Regions from separate parts of the Cellulosilyticum sp. WCF-2 genome, predicted to be linked through region 1. Evidence: predicted binding sites of a transcription regulator. Region 1 holds the regulator's gene; each other region holds the start of a gene.
The links. Region 1 encodes Rex, which represses fermentation and respiration genes when NADH is low (regulators of the CRP and FNR family bind a similar motif). Its sites were predicted from a motif close to ATTGTTAANTANTTAACAAT; they were not measured.
Positions count from the first base shown of each region.

Region 2: a site for Rex is predicted at 5,412-5,431, ahead of EKH84_RS14035 (acyl-CoA carboxylase subunit beta). Genes of this name have one in related genera too.
Region 3: a site for Rex is predicted at 6,161-6,180, ahead of EKH84_RS10415 (NADH-quinone oxidoreductase subunit NuoE family protein). Genes of this name have one in related genera too.

Region 1 is NZ_CP034675.1:3,990,115-3,998,083, forward strand. Features, by position in the region: gene EKH84_RS18085 (hypothetical protein) at 202-864, opposite strand; gene EKH84_RS18090 (DUF4435 domain-containing protein) at 1,705-2,613, opposite strand; gene EKH84_RS18095 (AAA family ATPase) at 2,623-3,906, opposite strand; gene EKH84_RS18100 (recombinase family protein) at 4,044-4,646, opposite strand; gene EKH84_RS18105 (redox-sensing transcriptional repressor Rex) at 5,452-6,135, opposite strand; gene EKH84_RS18110 (ABC-F family ATP-binding cassette domain-containing protein) at 6,280-7,969, shown strand, end outside.
Region 2 is NZ_CP034675.1:3,134,968-3,142,936, forward strand. Features, by position in the region: gene EKH84_RS14010 (MurR/RpiR family transcriptional regulator) at 1-271, opposite strand, end outside; gene EKH84_RS14015 (oxaloacetate decarboxylase subunit alpha) at 450-1,865, opposite strand; gene EKH84_RS14020 (sodium ion-translocating decarboxylase subunit beta) at 1,916-3,064, opposite strand; gene EKH84_RS14025 (biotin/lipoyl-containing protein) at 3,145-3,531, opposite strand; gene EKH84_RS14030 (OadG family protein) at 3,548-3,877, opposite strand; gene EKH84_RS14035 (acyl-CoA carboxylase subunit beta) at 3,918-5,399, opposite strand; gene EKH84_RS14040 (pseudouridine synthase) at 5,720-6,442, opposite strand; gene EKH84_RS14045 (D-alanyl-D-alanine carboxypeptidase family protein) at 6,459-7,607, opposite strand; gene scpB (SMC-Scp complex subunit ScpB) at 7,701-7,969, opposite strand, start outside.
Region 3 is NZ_CP034675.1:2,331,157-2,339,125, reverse strand. Features, by position in the region: gene EKH84_RS10435 (peptidoglycan DD-metalloendopeptidase family protein) at 1-1,623, opposite strand, end outside; gene EKH84_RS10430 ((2Fe-2S) ferredoxin domain-containing protein) at 1,819-2,073, opposite strand; gene EKH84_RS10425 ([FeFe] hydrogenase, group A) at 2,077-3,765, opposite strand; gene EKH84_RS10420 (NADH-ubiquinone oxidoreductase-F iron-sulfur binding region domain-containing protein) at 3,768-5,642, opposite strand; gene EKH84_RS10415 (NADH-quinone oxidoreductase subunit NuoE family protein) at 5,644-6,120, opposite strand; gene EKH84_RS10410 (NUDIX domain-containing protein) at 6,339-7,262, opposite strand; gene EKH84_RS10405 (SGNH/GDSL hydrolase family protein) at 7,493-7,969, shown strand, end outside.

The sequences.
Region 1 (7,969 bases):
ATTATAAACCATTAAATTAAAATCAACCTATATTACTCATAAAAATATCTTGACCGCCTATATTGAGCTAACTAAAGCAGCTATAAAGATTTTACTAAAGTCTGGCGCCAGGCCCAAAAAAGTAACCATGTATCACCTATACTTGGTTACTTTATTTGTGCTGTCATTATTTACAAAATACTTATCTATTCTCCCCATAAACTATGTATGCTTTATACATTGCTCTGCCTTATGAATACTCTCTCTAAGCCTAATCAATGTCCTACTCATCACTAAATGTGGAAACTTCTCCTCAACATCAGTCACAAACTGTTGAGCTTTCTTAATGACTTCCTGCTCAAATTCATGATGTAAGATGATTGTTTTAATAAAATCTGTTTCACAAACCTCTATTCCTTTTGTAAAAGCTTCCCCTGATTTTAATTCTACTAAACGTCTTGGTATCCCCCTCTGAACAATAGGCCTTCCCATAGATTGAACTTTGAACTTTTTATAAAAACGCACCTTCGATTTCTTATCATCCATCTCATCAATTTCCCGTACTTCAAGAAATTCATCCCTCTTTTGAAATTCAAGCATCTTAGGGCACTCCATCTCACAAACTGTTATATGCTCCACCTCACGAAGTGCCACTACAGCCTCTAATAAATTATGAAACCATGATACTAATAGCTCATCCTGAAAACAGCCTACTGCTAACATCTCAGGATTGATTTCACCGTCATACATATAGCCATAAGAACTCTCATTAAAGCAAAGTTCCAGTAAGCCTTCAATGTTCCCCCACTCCTCATCATAGGCTTCTTTAGTCATCTTTTTAAGTTCATCTTCGTTTTCAACAATTCTATAATTAATTTGGAACATCAGTTTCCTCCAATTAGAATATATCAAAAGGTATGGTGATTTCACTGTGAGAGAGTGAAAAAGGATTTTTGTTGAAGTTCTTGATACTCAAGCTAAAACTAGATTTTTCTAGTATTTAAGAGGTTTTATTTTTATTTAATCTTTTTCATTTTTCACTTTGAATAACTGGTGTTTATTTAAATTTATTTGCAGTAAAATTTGCAGTTCAAATTTTAAACCACTAGTAACTAATCAAACTCAATATTTAGGACTTTATCAAGTATCACAACTCTTGACTTTGCTATGTTTATTATCAACATTATCATCCTTTAAAGCTATTTTTCTATGACTTTATAATGTTGTAGTACGTTTTTAGCACGCTAAGAATTAGATCCTTGGTCTAGCGCGTATGCCAATTGAATAGTTAGTATATAAAAGTGTTGATAGTCAATGTATTTGTATAATGAGCACTAGATTTTCTTAGAAATTGCATTCTAGATTCTATGGAATTATGGCATCAGCACAACTAGGTATTTTCAAGGCCTTAGGTATTTTTTTAAGATTAGGAAATATATATTATTTAGAACCTCTACTTTATAGAACTTAAAATAATTGGTTATACTACTATAAAGATATATTATTCTGAATAAGAAGAGGGGAGAGAACATATGTATTTTGGATTTTCTGTAGGATGTAAAGTTTCTATTATTGGTATTATTCCTTTCAATATTCAATCTTCAGTGCCATTATATTCAACAGGCACCATTATTCAAATTGACCCCTATAACACTTACCCCATTAAGGTTTTTGTTAACAATATAATCTTATCTTGCTTCCCATCCCAATTAAAACTACTTACACCTATGCCAGTAATTTAATTCTATCCTTTATATACATTAATTCATTTTCATCAAACATTGTTGAGGATGTTAAAAGATTTTTTAATTGAGCAATTTGGAAATTAGCCGATGTCCTCCATAAGCACTTTGTCTTGGTCCCACTATCACAATACTTACATGACTTTATTAAATTTCCACATGCATCTTTTAATAAATATGCCCGTTCAATAATATGATTACAATACACATATAATAACCATTTTCCTTTTGCTACATACTTTATATCTTCTCTAGTTATCTGTTTCTCCTCAGCAAACTTATCCAACTCATCTTTTTTTACTTCTATCTGTGGCCAAACAAACCCTAATGCTCCTTTAGAAAATATGCTGCCTGGCTCCTCTTTATATCTTTTTACTGGAATATATCCCGTTTCACATCTTCCTTTTAAAGCTTCCAGTGAAATATAGTATAGCTTATCATATTTATCTGCTAAACCCTGTAACATAAATTCAATAACCCTATCATCCACCATCTTCTCACTCACCTGTGTTAAAATACTTATTAATTTTTTTAATGAATATGAAGTAGTAAGGTGACTTTCATACGAGTAATACTCTAGTACAAATAAACATGGCATATTCGGCACTTCACCTCTATAGTATCGAGTATCCTTATCAATAATTCCCATGATTAATTTTTTTAGTTGAGTATTCACACGTATTTCTTCCTGTATATCATTAATAGCCCTCTCTACCTCTTCACAGCCTTGCCCATATCCTTCTATATTTTCTATTGCTTGTATTGACACGTCTTTATCAATCGTCATACTTATATTTTCATAAAAACTGATATCATCTATTCCTTCTACTAATATTGTTGGAATCCCACTCATAATACATTCAGTTAGAGTTTCTTCTATATCGTATTTCATCATTTCCCCCTATTTTAATTCTACTAAAAACTTATTATTAGCTTTTGAAATAGATGGGCTATGTGAGGCAACAATAATTTGAGAATCTGGTGCTAGCTGGCTTAATGTAGTTAGCAATTTTCTTTGCCACTTTATATTTAAAGAAATTTCCGGTTCATCAATCATTAAAATGTCTTTATATACTCCTTGTATTATAAATATAGTTAACAAAGATAATAAATGTCTTTCTCCGCTAGATAGGTCATGTATCTTATGTATCAATTTCTTATTTCTAAATTTGATTGATATTTCATTTTCAGATATATCAAGATATTTCTCACCTTGAATATGATCATTAAATACATTTTCTAAGACCCTAATAGACTGAAGTATTCCTTCTTCCTTTTCTAACTCCAAGGTCATCTTATAAATTAACTTAGCTAGTAACTTACTTTTCCTACATTCTTCTATAACCTTATCTGTATCCTTATTTTGAAGAATGTCAATTATTTTATCTCTTAGTGTATTTTCCTCGATCTGTCTTAAAGCGCTTAATAACTTTTCTTTATTTTGTATTAATAAGTTACCTAAATCCTCTATATCAATATCTTCTCCCTCTATAGAATTGCATGCATCTGCCAAAGTATCAAATAAAGCTTTTTGTACTCTAGTAGTAGAAATGTGTTTAGCTACCCTGTACCTATTTAATATAATTTCTTCTACTACATCCATGCTAATATTATCCACACTTAATACTTTATTAGAAAAGTCAATAGTATCTTTAACAGTATACGCACTCCTCGCTCTTCTTCTATTGAAACTTAAATACCTAGCTAAATCTTCACTAAACAACCTCATTCTTTCCCTATTTTGAAAACAATCTATATATCTAGGATTCATAGATATAAACTTATATATTTGTGTATCAGTTACATTAATCGTATTTGTTATTCCCCTATTTACACCAAAGAGTATGGATGAAGTGTCCTTTAATTCAGATTCCTCTAACTCACTCCAATCATATGTTGTTGCTATATAGATAAAATCCCCTTCCTTCTTTTCTTCTTTCCTTTGTATTCTTATATTTTTTTCACCTTTTTCTGTAGAATATGTAATAGTAATCTTATCTACATTTTCATTCAATAATACTGTATCTTGCTGATCAAAAATAGCATTTATTATTCTTAAAAATGTAGATTTACCTCCCCCATTTTCACCATATATTACTGCAATATTATATTCAGGGAAAACAACATCTATCACCCTATTTTCATCTTTAAACCCTACAATTCGAATTCTTACTAATTTATTCATTTTTCCTCCTATGTACTATATTGTGGCATATATAACAAAATATTTTAATTTATCTGTATAATACATATCACATCTACATTTAATACTTTTCAATAATCTTATCCTTTTTTAAGATATGCACTTCTTTTATTAGTAGCCTATATATCCCTTTCATAAATATGTATATATTTATGTACAGATTGTCTGCTAACATTACATATCCTTGCCAATTCAGTCTTATTAATCTCTTTATTCCTATACTTTGGATAATGCTTTATAAAACTACTTGGCAAACTATCAACCGTTGTACTCGGTCTTCCTATGACTTTACCTTTAGCTGCTGCATTTGCCATTCCACTCTTTACACGCTCACTTATCATATTGCGTTCCATTTCAGCAAATACACCCATCATTTTTAGCATTCCATCAGTCATAGCATCTAATTGTCCTTTTGTACAATCAACTATAAAGCCACCTATCACGAGCTTCAAATTCTTTTCTTTTGCCATCTCTATAATTTCACATAGTTGCTTTGTACTTCTTGTAATACGTGACACCTCTGTAGTAACAATAGTATCTCCTGCTTTCACTTGATTTAATAGCCTATTTAACTCTATTCGCTCTATCTTAGTACCACTTTCATATTCCCAATATATATTTTTCTCATCCACACAACCTAAAGCTTTAAGTTCTCTTTTCTGCCTATTAATATCTTGCTTATTTTCGTCTGTCGAACATCTTGCATATCCATATGTAGTCATCGCTAGTTTCCACCTTTTGTCATTTATTGACTCAATCATAGCTTGTCTTCTTGAATGTGTCAACAAAAAGGTTTTCTTCATTTCTTTTACATTTTTCCATCATTTTATTAGTAATGCTGACTGATTTTAGTGGTTCAAAAGTGTCAATGAAATCATTTGTTTTATTATAAATATCCCCTTACAATTCACTTGAAATAATTTGAGCTAAACCACTTTCCTGTATAACATTATTATATTAACCCTTACTCGTTCTTTTATAAGCTTATTGTACTCTCATCAAACCACATATAACAACAAAAAGGGTTCGTCTATTTTCGACATTATTAAGACAATCTTTTTTATAAAAAGCACCTTTACGCCAGAAAGCTGCTGGAAATGAGAGGGATGGCTGCCCTCAAGGGGTGACTTGCGAGTATTTTCAGCAGGCACTTAGCAAATTTTTTTGATGGGTTTTAGGGAGACTGTTTGAGCGCCAGCGAGTTTCGACCGTTCATCAAAAAAATAAGCTTAGTGCCTGCGAAAATACGGAGCGGAACTCCGGAGGGCAGCCATCCCTCTCATTTCTTTCCAGTAGCTTCTGATCGCAACTTACTTACAAATGAAAGCATTCACTTTATCTTTGTTCTCACTTTTTCGCCTTTACTCCCCTATTACCTAAAGATCTATCTCTTTAAACGCAAAAAGAAATGCCCATAAGCCTTCTGTCTTCCCAACAAAAGCCTTACGGACATTCCCTTATCTTTATTCACTTCTATCCATTCTTCCCCTCAATATCATTCCCAAAGAACTCCATTAAGCCACCACTTTATTCTTCAATTTGCCCTATACTCTCACTCTTATCTTTCTTCTCTCTTTCAACCTCAGCCTCATTAATCTTATAAGCCAAAGTCATTAATGAATGAGAAAGGTGTACATTTTCAACTTGTACTGTATCTGGTACGAATAAATCCACAGGTGAGAAGTTCCATAAGCCTTTTATCCCCCATTTTGCTAAACTCTCAGCTGTCTCTTTTACTCTTGTTTTTGGCATTGTTAAAATAGCAATTTCTACTTCATTTTCTTTTACGAACTGCTCCATTTTGTCAATATCTTGTACTTCTACCCCGTGTATGCTCATACCAATTAGTCTTGGATTAACGTCAAATAAACCGATTAACTTAAAGCCTCTTTTACTAAATGATGTTGAATTAGCAATAGCTTGTCCTAAGTTACCTACGCCTACAATAATCATTTTATAGTTTTGGTGAAGTCCTAATATCTTTCCTATCTCTGTATGCAAGTACTCCACATTGTATCCGTAACCCTGTTGCCCAAAGCCTCCAAAATTGTTAAGGTCTTGACGAATTTGTGATGCGGTCACATTCATCTTCTCACTTAATTCTCTGGAGGAGATTTTGGTTACTCCTTTTTGTAACAATTCTCCCAGATATCTGTAATAACGTGGCAATCTCCGTATTACATTCATAGAAATCTTTCTTTCTTCCGTCACCTTCTCATCTCCTCATATACGCAAACTCATAACCCTAGTATAGCATTTAAGTTTTTTTTTTGTCAATGTAGATTATTGGCCCCTTTTCTTTCAATTTGCGCTTTTATTTGCTAAAATAATAAAAGGCGTTACAAGGAGGATATTATGATTATTTCATGTAGCAATATCAAGAAAACATTTATTGACCGAGAAATCTTAAAAAATATTAGTTTTCATATCGAAGACCATGAGAAAGTAGCTTTAATAGGAAATAATGGTGTAGGTAAAACAACCCTTTTTAAAATTCTAACTAAGGAATTAGAACCAGATGAAGGTACCATTACTTCTACTAAAGACTGCACCATAGGTTACTTAAAACAACATATGGAGTTAGATTCTACAGCTACCGTCTATGAGGAACTCCTACATGTATTTGATGAAGTCATTGCCTTAGAAGAAAAACTTCATGCCATGGAAGCTGAAATCGCTAAGACTGGTTCTTTAGAACTCATTCATAAATATGATGCTGAACGTATGGTATTTGAAAATAGTAAGGGTTATGAATACAAAAGTTTAGTCAAAGGCGTTCTTAAAGGCTTAGGCTTTGATGAAACCATTTATGATAAACCAGTGTCTATTTTATCAGGGGGACAAAAAAACCGTGTCGCTCTAGGTAAGCTCCTACTTCAAGAGCCTAGTTTATTACTCTTAGACGAACCTACCAACCATTTAGACATTGAAGCTATCGAATGGCTAGAAGGCTTTTTACGTAGCTATAAAGGTGCTGTCCTTATTATTTCCCATGACCGTTACTTCTTAGATAAAATCGTCACTAAAGTCGTTCACTTAGAATTTGGACGTAGCTTTGTTTACAACGGTAACTACAGCGACTACATCATCAAAAGTGAAAAAGAATATGAAGTGGCTATGAAACACTTTGAAAAACAGCAAAAGGAAATTGCCCACCAACAAGCGGTTATTGCTAAGCTAAAACAATTTAACAGGGAAAAATCTATTAAACGTGCTCGTAGCCGTGAAAAAGCTTTAGAAAAAGTAGAAGTCATGGATATGCCAATGATTGATAACAAACCTATGCAGCTAGTACTCACCCCAAGAGTTGTAAGTGGCAATGATGTCTTAAGCATTAGTGAATTAAGTAAAACCTTTGATACCAGCCCGATTTTTAGCCATATGAATATGGAAATCAAAAAAGGGGATAAAGTAGCTCTCGTAGGTCCTAATGGCGTTGGTAAAACCACTGTTTTCCGTATGATTTTAGATCAAATGACTCCTACAACGGGTACCCTAAAATTAGGAAGCAATGTTATTGTAGGCTATTACGATCAAGAACATGCTACCTTAGATACTACTAACACCATTATGGAGGAAATCCAAGGTACTTTCCCAGAACTTAAAAATGGAGAAATCCGTAATGTACTGGCTGCTTTTCTCTTTACGAATGATGATGTTTTTAAACCCATTAGTAGCTTAAGCGGTGGTGAAAAAGGCCGTGTCGCATTAGCCAAAATCATGCTTTCTAAAGCCAATTTTCTCATCTTAGATGAGCCGACTAACCACTTAGATATTCTTTCAAAGGAAATTCTAGAAAGTGCCATATTAAACTATGAAGGCACTGTCCTTTATGTTTCCCATGACCGTTATTTTATCAATCAAACAGCAAGTAAAATCATTGATATGTCTAAAGACGGCACCATGGAATATTTAGGAGACTATGATTATTATATAGAAAAGAAAAAGGAGCTTGCTGCTTCAGCTACTCAGCAAACCAGCGTTGTTGTAGAAGAAGCTACTGCTGCTACCACTAATAAAGAAGATTGGCAAAAGCAAAAAGAAG
Region 2 (7,969 bases), 860 kb from region 1:
TAGTCACTTCTAAACGTTGCATAGCCGTTAACTTACTTTTTACTAATTCTTCTAATGCATCTTGAAATTTTGGGTAACCATCATAACCTAATTCATTAGCAAATCTTACAACGGTTGATTCACTTACGCCTACAATTGAACCTAATTTAGCTGCTGTTAAAAACACAGCCTTTTCATAATGTTCTAATATATAATTGGCAATTAATTTTTGACCTTTACTTAACTTTGGCATATTCTTTCTAATCCTATGGATTAAATCATTCTTACTCATTTTATAAGCCCTTCCTTAGCCTTCTCGCCTAAATAATATTTTTAATCTATTATATCATATCTTGATTACAAAATAAATTAATACCCTCTTTATTTTACATAGTTTTGCGCCCATAGCAAAGGGGTAACTGAAAGTTTATAAACTTTCGGTTACCCCTTTTAATAATAAAGTATCTTATTTATACTGGATAAGCCGCATTTTTTGTATCTGCAACTTGCATATCTACCTTTGTTTGTTGTGCTTCTCTGTACTTGAAGAAGTCAGTAGCTACTTGTGGGAATAAAGCATATGATAAAACATCCTCGTCTTGTTGTTTATACATAGCCATCTCTTTTTCAAGCTTATCTAATTCTGGTTCGAGAAGATCGGCTGGTCTACAAGTAATGCGTTTTTCGTCTCCAATAATCTTCTTAACAATTTCATCTGAAATAGGTACAGGTGTTTGACCATATTCACCTCTTACAATACCTTTAGACTCTTTTGAAACCATTTTATAGCGCTCGCCAGCAAGTACATTTAGTACAGCTTGCGTACCAACAATTTGACTTGTTGGGGTAACAAGTGGTAAATAGCCAAAATCTGCACGTACTCTTGGAATCTCTTTTAATACTTCATAATATTTATCTTCAGCATTTTGCTCTTTTAATTGTGATACAAGATTAGAAAGCATGCCTCCTGGTACTTGATAACGTAATGTATTAATATCTACTTCTAATACCTTTGTACTCATTAACCCACTAGCAAGAGCTTCTTGACGTATAGGTCTAAAGTATTCAGTAATTTCACTAAGCGCTTCTGAATTAATCCCTGTATCATAAGGTGTACCTTCAAAAGTTTTAACAAGTACTTCTGTTGCTGGTTGTGAGGTTCCCATAGCAAGTGGAGACATAGCTGTATCAATAATATCACACCCTGCTTCAATCGCTTTCATATAAGTCATTGCTGCAACCCCACTTGTATAGTGTGTATGAAGTTGAATAGGCAATGTTGGGACCGCTTCTTTAAGAGCACTTACTAGCTCTGCTGCACGATAAGGTACTAATAATCCTGCCATATCTTTAATACAGATAGAATTAGCACCCATTTCTTCTATTTCTTTTGCTAATCCAACATAATAATCAATGGTATGTACATCACTAATCGTGTAAGAAATCGCAACTTGTGCATGGGCTTTTTCTTTATTAGCTGCTTTTACAGCAGTTTGTAAGTTACGCATGTCATTAAGTGCATCAAAAATACGAATGATATTAATACCATTAGCTACACTTTTTTGTACAAAGTATTCTACAACATCATCGGCATAGTGACGATAACCTAAAATATTCTGACCTCTAAATAACATTTGAAGTGGTGTGTTAGGTGCCTGGTCTTTAATTTTACGAAGTCTTTCCCATGGATCTTCTTTTAAAAAGCGAAGACAAGCATCAAAGGTTGCACCGCCCCATACTTCAAGTGCATGGAATCCTACTTTATCCATTTTAGATACAATAGGTAAAATCTGCTCTGTTGTCATTCTCGTTGCAATTAAGGATTGATGGGCATCACGAAGTGTTGTGTCCATGATTTTAACTGGTCTTGGATTAATATTAGCCATCTTATAACCTCCTATATATGTATATGCTCATATGCTATTTTCTCATTCAATCAATTACCATAAATAGATAATAAAATGCCGGCTGCAATGGCTGAACCAATAACACCTGCTACGTTTGGTCCCATAGCATGCATTAAAAGGAAGTTGCTTGGGCATTCTTCTTGTCCGACCTTCTGAGCTACACGTGCTGCCATTGGAACTGCAGATACACCAGCTGCTCCAATAAGTGGATTGATTTTCTTACCACTTGTATAATACATGATTTTCCCAAATAAAACACCACCTGCAGTTCCTACACAGAATGCGGTAAGTCCAAGAATAACAACTTTAATAGTATCCCATGTAATAAAGGTATCTCCAGAAGTTGTTGCGCCTACTACAAGTCCTAACATAATTGTAATAACAGACATAAGCCCATTGCTAGCTACTTCAGCTAGACGATTGGTACAACCTGCTTCTTTTAATAAATTACCAAACATTAACATACCTACCAAGGTTCCTGCTGAAGGTAAAAGTAAAGAAACAATAACAGTCACCGCAACAGGAAATACAATTTTTTCCAATCGAGATACTTGCCTAAGTTGTTCCATTTTAACCATACGTTGCTCTTTAGTTGTTAATGCTTTCATAATAGGTGGTTGAATAACTGGTACAAGTGCCATATAGGAATAGGCCGCTACAGCCACAGATCCTAATAGATGTGGTGCCAATTTAGTTGTTAAATAAATAGCTGTTGGACCATCTGCACCACCAATAATACCAATTGAAGAGGCTTCACTAGGATCAAATCCTAGAAGGAGTGCTCCCAAGAATGCAAAGAAAATACCTAATTGTGCGGCACCACCAAGTAATAAACTTTTAGGGTTCGCAATAAGTGGACCAAAGTCTGTCATAGCACCAATACCAACAAAAATAAGTGGTGGAAAAATACCTAATTCTTTTCCGAGTCCAAGGTAATCTAGTAATCCACCATTACCCTCACCTAGAAATTCAAAGAGTTCTTTAACTCCCCCATGCCCATTGTACATATGAATCCCCGTGTTAGGAAGATTAACTAGCAACATACCAAATGCAATAGGAACTAATAATAAAGGTTCAAAACCTTTAGCAATAGCTAGATAAAGTAACACGCAAGCTACGCCAATCATTACAATATATTTCCAGCCATCATTCGTTGTTACAATAGTGGTAATCCCCATCTCACTAATGAACTTTTGTATAGCTGTTGCAAATTCACTAAACATAGAAACGTTCCTCCTTCTTTTTGAGTCGTTTGGAACTAATTGAGTGTAACAATGACATCGTTAGTTTCAACTGCTGTACCTGCTGATACGTTAACAGAAGCTACAGTTCCTGCACTTGGTGCAAATATTTCGTTCTCCATTTTCATAGCTTCAAGAATAGCTACTAAATCTCCTTCTTTTACACTTTGTCCTATTGAAACTTTAACATCTACAATTTTACCTGGCATTGGTGCAACAATCTTAGTTGCATTAGCAGGCACTACAGTTGCCTTAGGTGCTACCATTTTAGGTGTTACTGCAGCTACTGGTGTTGCTGCTACTGGAGTTACTGGTGTTGCTACTGGTGTAAAGCTTCCTCCTAATTCTTCTACTTCTACTTCATATGTATTACCATTTACAGTTACTTGAAATTTTCTCATCATTAACGGCCTCCTTAAATTAAAGTGCTTTTCTTTGAACTTTTCTTAATGATCTTACTTGAAGTTGGTCACTAGTTGTTCCCATACTTGCAGCAATAGCGGCAGTAATAACTGCTATTAATTCAAGTTCATCTTGGCTGTTTTCTTCTATAGCTACAACTACTTCTTCTATAACACTAGCTTCAGATTCAACTACTTTTACATTGTTAGACTTATTCGCAAACATTCCTACCATTTTCCCTAATAAGACGATGGCACCGATAAGCAGTGCAAGCATTGTAAATACAATTACAATACTAAGTATAAATGTAGGAATCCCTTCTAAAAAAGCGCTGATACTTTGATTCATCTTTTTTCACCTACCTTTATGTTGGGTGCTTTGCATACCTTTAACGTTCTTTAGTTGCAAGAACTTCCAAAGCAGCAATAATACGTTTACGCGTTGCTGCTGGCTCAATAATATCATCTACTAATCCTCTAGCTGCCGCTGCGTAGGCACTTGCTTGTATTTCATCATATTCTGCAGCTTTTTCAGCAAATGCTTCATTGGATAATGTACCTTCTGCTAATTCTTTTGCATACATAATCTTCATAGCACTTTCTGTATTTAAACTTGCTACTGTTGCAGTTGGCCATGCATAAGTCATATCACACCCTAATGACTTACTATTCATAGCTAAATAACCACTTCCAAAAGCATGATTAAGAATAACATTTACTTTTGGCACACTTGCCTCTGCGAACGCCTTCGTCATCTCACTACATGCTTTAATGATTCCTAACTTTTCTGTTGCAACAGTAGAAGTAAAACCCTCTATATCTGTAAGTGTTATAATCGGTATATTATAGGTGTCACATACTCTAACAAAATGAACTATTTTCTTTACCCCCGAATAATCCATACGAGTATCTGTATTGGCTATAATACCAACCGTTCCACCATCCATACGTGCAAAAGCTGTTAATGCTGTTTTTCCATAAGCTTCATTTAATACGAATAGCTCTCCTCCATCTACAATAGAAGTAACAATATCTTTTACTTCTTGTGTTTCAAAATTAAAACCATTAAGACTTGCATCTACGCGGTTAATATCATCTATCACTTCATAAAATGGCCCTTCTTCCCCACTGTTTTGAGGTAAGTAAGAAAGTAAGCGTATAACATCTTCAATTAAAACTTCTTCTTGCTCTTCGATAATGGTAGCAAGTCCACTTTCTTCAAAATGTACTTTAGCTGTTGCAATAGCATCAAAACTAGCTGTTTTATCATCTAAAGTATTAGGACTATTTAAAAAGACACGAGCTGATTTACTGCTCATAAATACAAAATCAGATAAACCCGCAATAAAAGCTGCACCGCCAGCACAATCACCTGCAATAACTGCTATTTGTGGAATAATTTCTGATGCTTCTACCATTTTTTCATAAATCATGCCATAACCTTCTAAAGCATCTACACTTTCTTGTAATCTGACACCTACTGTGTCTAAGAATCCTACTACTGGCGCACCTACTTTTAGGGCTTCTTCGTAAATTCTAACTATTTTTTTTGCATGCATTTCACCTAGTGCACCACCTAAAACGCTTGCATCTTGGCTGTACACATAAACAGGATTACCATTAACTGTCCCATAACCTGTTACAACACCATCAGCAGGTGTTTCATTATTTCTCATGTTAAAAGCAGTACTTCTACTTGTTATGAAAGTACCTACTTCCACAAAGCTATTTTCATCTAGCAATATACTAATACGTTCTCTTGCAGCTAATTTTCCCTGTGCAAGTGCTACTTTTTTAGCTACGTCATTGCTTTTTGTGATTATAGCGGCCCTACGAGATTCTAATTCAGATAATTTTTCTAAAGTGCTCATCTGGTACCCTCCATTGAAAAATTTTTAAAACAAAGTGTAAAAATCGCCATCTTTATTTTACTAAACTGACAATCAACATTCAAGCTAAATATAGAATTTTATAAGTTTTTACTAAAATAATGTAATATTATATTTTTTATCAATAGCAATTTTCAATCAAAAACTATATTTTTGATCGATTTTTTGTAATCTTTACGCATCCTTAACAAATTTCTCTGATTATTTACTCCTATATCTTTTTTAGATTTTACTACTCAATAATTTTATAACTAAAACACCAGTATTAGCAGAGAAACAATCTACTGATACTGGTGTTTTAGTTATACTTCTTCTATTATTGCAATACTTTTTAAATAATCTACTTCTTCTTTTGTTAAAGCTCTATATTCTCCCACTTTAAGTGAACCTAGCTGAATACTTCCCACTGACAGCCTTTTTAGTTGTACTACCGGATAGCCTACTGCTTCACACATTTTTCTAATTTGACGATTACGACCTTCATGAATAGTTATCTTAAGCCATGTATGCTTTGCATTTTGTTTTACTACTTCTACCTCAGCCGGATAAGTTTTTCGGTGGTCAATCATAACCCCCTTTCTTAACATATCCAAGCTACGTTCAGTAACTTTTCCACTAAGCTTAACTTCATAAGTTTTATTAACGTGATGCTTTGGATGGGTGAGTCCATAAGTTAAAGCACCATCACTGGTCAATAATAATAGACCTGAGGTATTATAATCCAGTCTCCCCACCGGAAAAATTCTTGTTTTAACACCTTTCATTAAATCCAAAACCGTTGCTCTTTGTTTTTCATCTTGCACTGTTGTTACATATCCTGCCGGCTTATTTAACATATAATAAACATGCTTTTCTTCTAATTGCACACGCTTATGATTATAGTAGACTTCATCATCTTCTTCTACTTGTGTTCCTAAAGTCTGTATGATTTGTCCGTTAACCGATACTTTCCCTTCTAAAATAAGTTCTTCACATTTTCTTCTAGATGCAATGCCACAGCTTGCTAAATATTTTTGTAATCTCATAATACCCCTTCTTTATTTAGTCATTTCCTTTAATCCATTTTTTAATATAATCAAGTAGTGTCGCCTTTGGTACTTCCTCACTTGCTAGAAGTGGTACTTTAGCTAAAGTAACCCCTTCACATATGACTTGTACTTCTCCTATTATATCCCTTTTATGAACGGGTGCTACTAATTGCGTTGGTACTACTTTTTTTATATAAACATTTGCTTTTTCTACCTCTGTTAAGGGAAGTATAATCGTCTCATCACAATCTAAAGACAAACTTTCTATCAGTGCCTTTTCAATTGCAACCTTGGCTATATTTCTTTGTGGCTCAACAAGCGTATATTTTTTATAATACTTAAAGCCATAGTTCATCATGTTAATGACATCTGTATACTTTTGTGTTTTACCAGCTTTTCCCCAACCAGATCCTAAAGCAGCTCCTATGAGTTGCATGTCATTTTTATAAGCTGCACCTACAAAACAATGACCTGCTTTATTAGTAAAGCCTGTTTTAATACCGTTAGCTCCCTCATAAGAATAAAAAAAACGATTCTTATTTTGTAACCCATAAGTATGGCTTCCTTCTGTAGGAATAGTAGGAATTTGAATGGTAGCCGTTGTTATAAACTTAACGAATTCTGGATTTTTTAGTGCATAAGCTCCAATTAAAGTCATATCATAAGCGCTTGCATAATGTCCTTCAGCATCTAAACCATTAGGTGTTTTAAAAGAAGTATGTTCAGCTCCTATCTCTTTAGCTTTCTCGGTCATTTGTTCACAGAATGCTTCTACCGATCCTGCAATATGTTCTGCTACTGCTACTGCTGCATCATTATCAGATTGTAGCATCAAAGCATAGAGCAAATCTCCTAATCTTTGTTTTTCTCCTACCTTTAAATGTAGCTTAACTGGTGGGGCACTACTTGCTCTCTTGGATATTGTTACAACATCTAAGAGATTACCTTTTTCTATAGCAAGGATACAAGTCATTATCTTTGTAGTGCTTGCCATAGCTAAGGGTTCATAACCGTTTTTTTCATATAAGACACGTCCACTTTCTTGTTCGATTAAAACAGCACCCTTAGCACGCACTTTTGGCAGTTCGCTATTTGCATAGCATAGTGAGCTTACTAACATACTGCCTATTAATATAAAAGATAAGATGATTTTCTTTTTCATGCTTTCACTCCTCTAGTTTCATTTAAGCACTCAATGTTGTCTCATTCTAAATCTTCCCTTATATTATAGACTTTATGCATTTTTTAAATAGTGCTATTCCTCAACATCTAAAGCCAAATTTACTTCTTCTTTCATAGCCTCATGATCTTCATAATAACTCATTTCTTCTCTTACTTCTTCTTTAAACTTCTCTAAAAGCTCTTCTTTAATTTTAGGTAGTTCTTCTAAATTTCTAAATCCAAAATGACGTAGGAATTCATTAGTTGTACCAAATAAAATCGGTCTCCCTATAACATTTAATCTTCCAACCTCTTCAATAAGTCCATATTCCATCAACTTACTCATAGCATGCTCACATCGTA
Region 3 (7,969 bases), 1.7 Mb from region 1:
ATAATAAGTTTGATAGCCATTACCATGATCTATAATAATAAGTTTACCATAGCCACCATTATTATAGCCTGAATAAATAACTTGTCCTGCTGCTGACGCATAAATAGGTGTACCTGCTGATGCTGCATAATCTATTCCTTTGTGGAAGCTTCCCCATCTTGAACCATAACCAGATGAAACTCTTCCTGCACCTTTTAATGGATGAATAAATTTCCCTGAAGAAGTACTTGGTTTACTGCTGCTTCCACTGTTACTTGAATTATTAGAACTACTTGAACTATTACTTGAACTACTTGAACTATTACTTGAACTACTTCCACTATTGGTAGTTGGTTTAGTAACTACTGGTCTTTCTTTTGTTCCATAAGCAATGACTTTCGTTTTAGGTTCTTTTAATACTTTCTCAGAAATAGTTTGACGACTCACTTCCACACCATTCACCTTTGTTACTTCTACTGTAAGTTCTTTTAGTCCATCATTTCCTTCTTGATATATTTTAGTCTCATCTTTATATAAGTCAGAGAACTCAACATATTCTATTTCACCTGGGATAAGTTCTTTAAAAGTAGCTTCTTCTACTGTAGAAATAGATAAAATAGGTTTAGGTACTTCTAATTGAATAACATCTCCTATTTGCATTCTCGTTTCATCTACAATTTGTGAATTAAGTTCTAAAATTCTCTCCATGGTTGTCCCATGCTTAACTGCAATATCCCATATATTATCGCCTTCTTTTAATTCATAAGTAATGGTCTCATAACGCTTATCTAATAATACTTCTTTTGCTTTTTCTGCTGATAAAATCTCACTTTGATCAACATAAACATTGCGTACTGTTACTTCTTCATTAAAATCCAAACCATGCATTGTACGTTGAATCTTTTGACCTTCTTGCTTTTCAGTTTCTTCCGTTTCCTCTGCATTTTCTTCGACTTGAATGTTTCCTACAGATACTTTATTAGTTACCTCTTCTTGTGGCAATGCATCTGCTACTTCTACCTTTTCTATTTCTTGATTATTTGTAGTTGTTGTTACTTCAGTCGATTCTGTATTAGGCGACTGTGTAACTTGTGCTTCTGCTCTATTTTCTTCCTCAGCTCTTTCACCTTGACTAACTTCTGTTTCTCCTGATGTTTCAGTTTCTACAGTTGCAACTTCTAATGTTAACTGTCCTTTAGCTGGTAAATAAGCTTTAGCGATTTCTGTTAAGATTGTTTCTGCTGCACTTTGGCTATCTATAACCGCATAGCTGTTTCCGTCTACAAGTATTTCATATGCCTCTACACCATAGCTAATATTTTCACTTAAAGCTTTGACTAATTCATCATAAGTATTCATTTCTGATGCCTTACTATGTATGGGCTCTAATTCAAGGGTTTCATTAACTGCTATGTCTACCCCTATATCTTTCTTAAGCGATGTTACAAGTTCTTCATAAGCTGCTGTAGCTTGTTCTTTTTCTTTTACGACAGCCACTACCTCACCATTTACAGAAAGTGCATAAGCATTTTTTCTAGTATTATACCAAAGTAAGCTTCCACCCACCAAAGTAATGACTACACCACCTATAATCATTTTATTTACTTTTTTATTATTTTTAATCTGTTCCACAAAGGACGGCATATTGCTCACCTTCTCTTACTTTTAATTTGAGTTCTAGCTATATCAAGCTATCTCTGCCATTTTACCTTATAAATGTTACGTAAATATTAACTAACTATTAACTAACATTATGTATTACTGGTAATTTATTCAAATACAAAAAAGCATTGCCATTATTGACAATGCTTTTTCTTATCACTCAACCTTAACTACTATCTATTTTTCCCCATTTAATCTCGTAAGCACTTCTTCCTTAAAAAATGTTCTAGCCGTAGCTCCTGACACACTATAAATATCCCCCTGATCGATCTGTACTGATACAGCCTCAGTGCAGTGACCTAAACAAAATACTGCTTTTAATTCCACTTGTTCAAAAACTTGATATTCCTCTATAAGTTGTTGAAAAGCGCTGATCACATTATAGGACCCTTTAATATGGCAAGCACTTCCTATACAAATTTTTAGTTCCATGACTTACTCCTTTCCTATGTAATCCACATGTAATAACTGATGTACCTTTCCCTTCAAAACGCCCGAATAAAGAGACATAATAAGAGGATTTTCCTCAGAACGCTTAATACTACTTAAACGATCGGCTTCATAAAGTCCTTTCCCACGTATAGCTTTTTCTTCATTTCTGGCAAATGGCTGACCAGCTCCTCCCACACAACCCGCTGGGCAAGCCATTACTTCTACAAAGTCATAATGCTTTTCTCCTGATTTCATAGCTATAATCAAATCTTCTGCATTTTTAAGTCCACTTACAATGGCCACCTTTAAATAGTTCTCTCCAAAAGGTATCTCTGCTTCCTTTACACCTGCCATGCCTCTTACACCGTTAAAAGCAATACTACGTAAGCTAGTTGTTGATTTGTCATCAGCTAGACGACGAATAACTGCTTCTGTTACCCCACCTGTTACACCGAAAATAACACCTGCACCACTACTTACACCAAAAGGCATATCTACAGCTTCCGGCTCTAACTCATTAAAGACAATACCGGATTCTTTTACCATTTGAATAAGTTCTCTAGTTGTAAGTACATAATCCACATCTGGAATGCCATCACGCTTCAGTTCATCTCTTGCAGCTTCTTCCTTTTTAGCTGTACAAGGCATCACTGCTACAACAATAACCTTACGCCTAGAATGACTATAATGTTCCTTCAAAACAGCTCCAAACATCTCCATAGGTGAACGGCAAGAAGAAACTTGACTGATGAGCTCTGGATGATTGTTCTCTACATACTTTACCCATGCTGGACAACAGGAAGTAAAAAGTGGCAATGTATCTTTTTTTTCTATACGTTCTAAGAGTTCATTGGCTTCTTCTAATACAGTCAAATCTGCTCCTGTCGTTGTATCAAAAATTTCATCAAAGCCCATACGTCTTAAAGCAGCAATAATTTTTCCCATAACATTATGCCCATTTTCTTCACCTAAAGATTGGTCAATGCCCACTCTTACAGCTGGTGCTATTTGAACAATCACCTTAGTTTCTGGATCACTTATTACATTCCAAATAGCCTGTGTATCATTTTTCACAACGATAGCTCCAGTTGGACATACTGCCGCGCATTGGCCACAGCTCACACATTTAGATTCACTAATAGGCTTATGAAAGGCTGTACTAATACGCATATTGGTACCTCTATGAGCAAAATCGATGGCACCAATATTTTGCATCTCATCACACATTCTAACACAATCGCCACATAAAATACACTTACTTTCATCACGTACAATGGCTCTAGAAGAAGTATCTAATGGCACTTCTTTTTTACTATTTTTAAAACGAACTTGATTAATGCCAAATCGCATAGCAAGTTCTTGAAGTTTACAGCCTCCATTCTTTTCACAAGTCGTACAGTCTCTACAATGATTGGCTAAAATAAGCTCTAATATCATTTTACGATATTTTCTAAGTCTAGGTGTATTTGTGTAAATCTCCATTCCTGCTTTAGGTGGTGTAGAGCAGGATGCTTCTATTCCCCCCCACTGATTCTCTATCATACATAAACGGCAGGCACCGTATACGGAAAGCTCTGAATAATAACAGAAGGTAGGCAGCTCGATTCCTGCTTTTCTAATTAATTCTAATATATTTTTCTCTCCATTAATTTCTACAGGCATGCCATCTATTAACATAAACTGTCCACTCATCTTTAATCCTCCTTCACTGCTTTAAATGCACAAGCCCCGATGCAGGCACCACATTTAATACATTTCTTTTCATCAATTTTAAATGGTTCCTTAATTTGTCCTGAAATCGCCCCTACAGGACAGCTTCTTGCGCATTTTGAACAGCCCTTACAAAGTACTTCATCAATATAAATCTGACGAAGCTTTTGACATGTTTTAGATGGACATTTTTTATCTACAATATGCGCTAGATATTCACCTTTAAACTTCTTAATCGTACTTACCACCGGAAAAGCAGCTGTTTTTCCTAGCCCACAAAGTGCTGTAGAAGAAATCGTATCTGCTAATTCTAAAAGCTGGTCTAAGTCATCCTCTTCTCCTCCACCTACTACGATACGCTCTAGAATCTCTAGCATACGTTTAGTTCCCTCTCTACAGGGTACACATTTGCCGCAAGATTCATTTTGAGTAAAGTTCATAAAGAAACGTGCCACTTCTACCATACAAGTATTTTCATCCATAACTACTAGACCACCTGAGCCAATCATAGCACCAGCCTTCTTTAAAGAATCGAAATCTAGTGGTAAATCTAAATCATCACTGGTTAAGCAACCTCCTGATGGCCCTCCAATTTGAACAGCTTTAAAATTAGCACCATCTCTCATACCACCACCAATATCAAAAATGACTTCTCTTAAGGTGGTTCCCATAGGCACTTCTATAAGTCCTGTATTTTCAATATTACCTGTTAAAGCAAAAGCCTTAGTTCCAGGACTCTTCTCTGGTCCTATTCCTTTATACCAGTCAGCCCCATTCAAAATAATCAGTGGCACATTAGCAAAGGTTTCTACGTTATTAAGTACAGTAGGTTTCTCAAATAAACCTTGTTCAACTGTTCGTGGTGGCTTCACACGAGGCATCCCACGTTTTCCTTCAATTGAAGCGGTTAACGCGCTACCTTCACCACAAACAAAAGCCCCCGCTCCTCTATTAATCTTAATATCAAAGCTAAAGTCTGTTCCTAAAATATGCTCACCTAATAAACCATACTCCCTGGCCTCATCAATTGCTTTTCTTAAACGACTAATAGCCAATGGATATTCTGCCCTCACATAAATATATCCTTCTCTTGCCTTACAAGCTTTAGCTGCAATCATCATACCTTCTAACATACGATGAGGGTCACCTTCCATAATACTTCTATCCATAAAAGCACCTGGATCTCCTTCATCTCCATTACATACAACATATTTCGTAGGTTCTACTTGACGTCTTACCTGTGTCCATTTTCTACCAGCAGGAAAACCACCACCACCTCTACCTCGTAAATTGGATTCTGTAATTTCATGAATGATGCCTTCATCATCCCTATCAAATAAAGCCTTTTCTAAGGCTTCATAGCCCCCTACAGCTAAATATTCTTTTATAGATGTAGCATCAATATGCCCACAATGCTCTAAAACAAGCCTTGTCTGTTTTTTATAAAAAGGAATTTCTGCTTGGGTTTTATAGCCCTTACCATCCTTTTTATAAATAAGACGTTCAATACACTGACCTTTTTTAATCGTTTCTTCTATAATCTCTTTACAATCCTCTACCTTTACTTTTATGTATAAGTAACCCCATGGCTCTATTCGAAGTAGAGGTCCCATTTCACAAAAGCCATGACAACCACTTTTTTTCATACCAATTGAAGAGTCATGTGGTTCTTCTTCTAAATTCACACTACAATTAAGTCCTTCTTCTTTCATTAACCTTAGCATTTCTTCATAAATCTCTAAGGAGCCACTTGCAATGCAACCTGTTCCTGAACAAACTAAGATTTTTATTTTTTCTAACTCAAGTGCTTCCTTGCAAGCTATCCTCATTTGCACTAAATCTGCTCTATCTTTTAGCATCTTAGTCTTCCTCCCTTAGTTCAGATAATAAAGCTTTTGCTTTTTCCGGTGTCATACTACCATAAACCTTATCATTAATGGTCATAACGGGAGCAAGTCCACAAGCACCTAAACAAGAAACCGTTTCTACTGTAAATAATAAATCATCTGTCGTTACCTTTTCTTCTGATAAACTTAAGGTTTCTCTTAAGGCATTTAAAATAGGAATTGATTTTCTAACATGGCAGGCTGTACCATCGCATATCTTAATAACATACTTTCCTTTAGGTTCTAATGAAAAATTTTCATAAAAAGTAGCTACACCATAAATTTTGGCAGTACTCATCCCTAATTTTTCTGATAAATAAGGAAAAACCTCTTCTGGTATGTAGCGATAAATCTCTTGAATATCTTGTAAAATACTAATAATACTACTTGGCTCTAACCCATTTCTTTCAAGTATCTGATCTAGTTCATGCCACTTAATAACTTCTCCCATAATTGCCTCCTTATTTTAACTGGTGCTCTAACTTGAAATTTATGTTAATTTATTAACAATAATCATTATTCAGATTACTACTTTGTTAATATCTTGTCAATATGACTTGCAAATTATTTAGAATTATCACAATAAAAAACACTATCTTTCAGCATATTTAACATACTGTAAGATAGTGTTTTTTCATTGTATAGACTTATTGCCTGTTTTTCACTTGATTATCCCATAAAATCATGTTGCCATTCTTCATTAAACTGATAATAATTAGCTGGACGATGTCCTCTTTTTTGTATGATTTCTGTTTTCTTTACCATTGGAGCAATTTTTCTTCTAAAGTTAGCTTTCAAAAGTTTTTTATCCAAAATAACTTCATATACCTTTTGAAGTTCACTTAAAGTAAAGTATTCAGGTAAAAGTGTAAATGCTAAAGGTGTATATTCAATTTTATTTTTAAGACGTTCTAAACCTTTGTCGATTAATTTATAGTGGTCAAATGCCAAACCATCTTCATAACCATCTAGCTTCTCATATCTAGTGGTTTTTACAGGATAAGGCGTCTTTGACTCGTATACTTCTTTAATTTGATAGCCTATCTTTATGGCGCCATCATCTGATTCTAAAGTAAGCCCATAGGTTTCTACAAAGGCATAGCCCTGTTTTCCACTAAAAGTAGGTTTTTTCTTAACACTAAACCAGCTTACTTCATCTGTTGTACGATGTGCACTTGGTTTCAATTTTGATTCGTCTACCAATGCCATATAGGAAGTAGAAATAACTCTGGTTCTAGGGTCCCTTTCTACTTCTTCTTGATCTTCCCCTAAGGTATAAAGCTGTTCTAGATAAATATCCGTTACATTCGTTTCATCTTTAATTTTACGATAAGCAGCTTCCCTTAAGCCTTCTTTCATGCCTACAAATCCACCAGGAAGCGCCCAATTTCCTAGAAAAGGATGCTCACCTCTTTTTACTAGAAGTACTCTTAGTTCTTTTTCTGGCAGTTTCCTAATATCAGTATTTTCCTTATCTCCTACTGTAAGCAACAACATATCTACAGTTACAGAAGGCTTCTCATATTTAGCTAAATCATAGCTTTGTAAAAATTCTTGCTCCGTTAATCCATTTTTATCTCTTAGGAGTTCCATTCACTCACCACTTTTCTACTTAGTATCATTTTATACTATCAATTTATTTTATCACTTATTATATCATATTGAGAAGATTTTTTACTAAAAATCAATGGATTTATTACTTTTTAACTTTACTTTTATAACAAATAGGCTTCTTTTATTTCTATTTCATAACATTTCCACTTGACTATATTGTAAAACTAGCTAGTTCACGCTAAACTATAGCTTGGAGGTGCGCATCAACTATGAAATTACGACAACGTCTTGTCACACAATGTGCTGTTTTGTTATTATCTACAACTTTATTAGGTCAGATTACTTTAGGAGCAACCTTTAATCCCATAGAAAATCAAACTTTAACAAGTGAAAACCTTAAAACCGATACAACGATTTTAGATTATACGAATTTAAATGTGGAAGGACTTCTTTTACCTAAAGAGCTTTTTATTTTAGAAGGCACCAATACAACTGTAGAGAACTATACTATTTTTAATAAAAACGCCTTTTTATCTCAATTTTCCAACTATAATTTAAACGTTGTATCATCTTATGGGATAGCTTCAGAAGACTCTTGGTCTTTTAAAACAGGTTCATTAAATGAATATCCTTTAAATAAACGTTTTGATTTAAACTTTTATCTAAGTAATGATACAACTCTTGCAGAACAAAATGTTTCTGTTGAATTGGTAGATACCTCGAACACAACCCCTGTAAGACTGCTT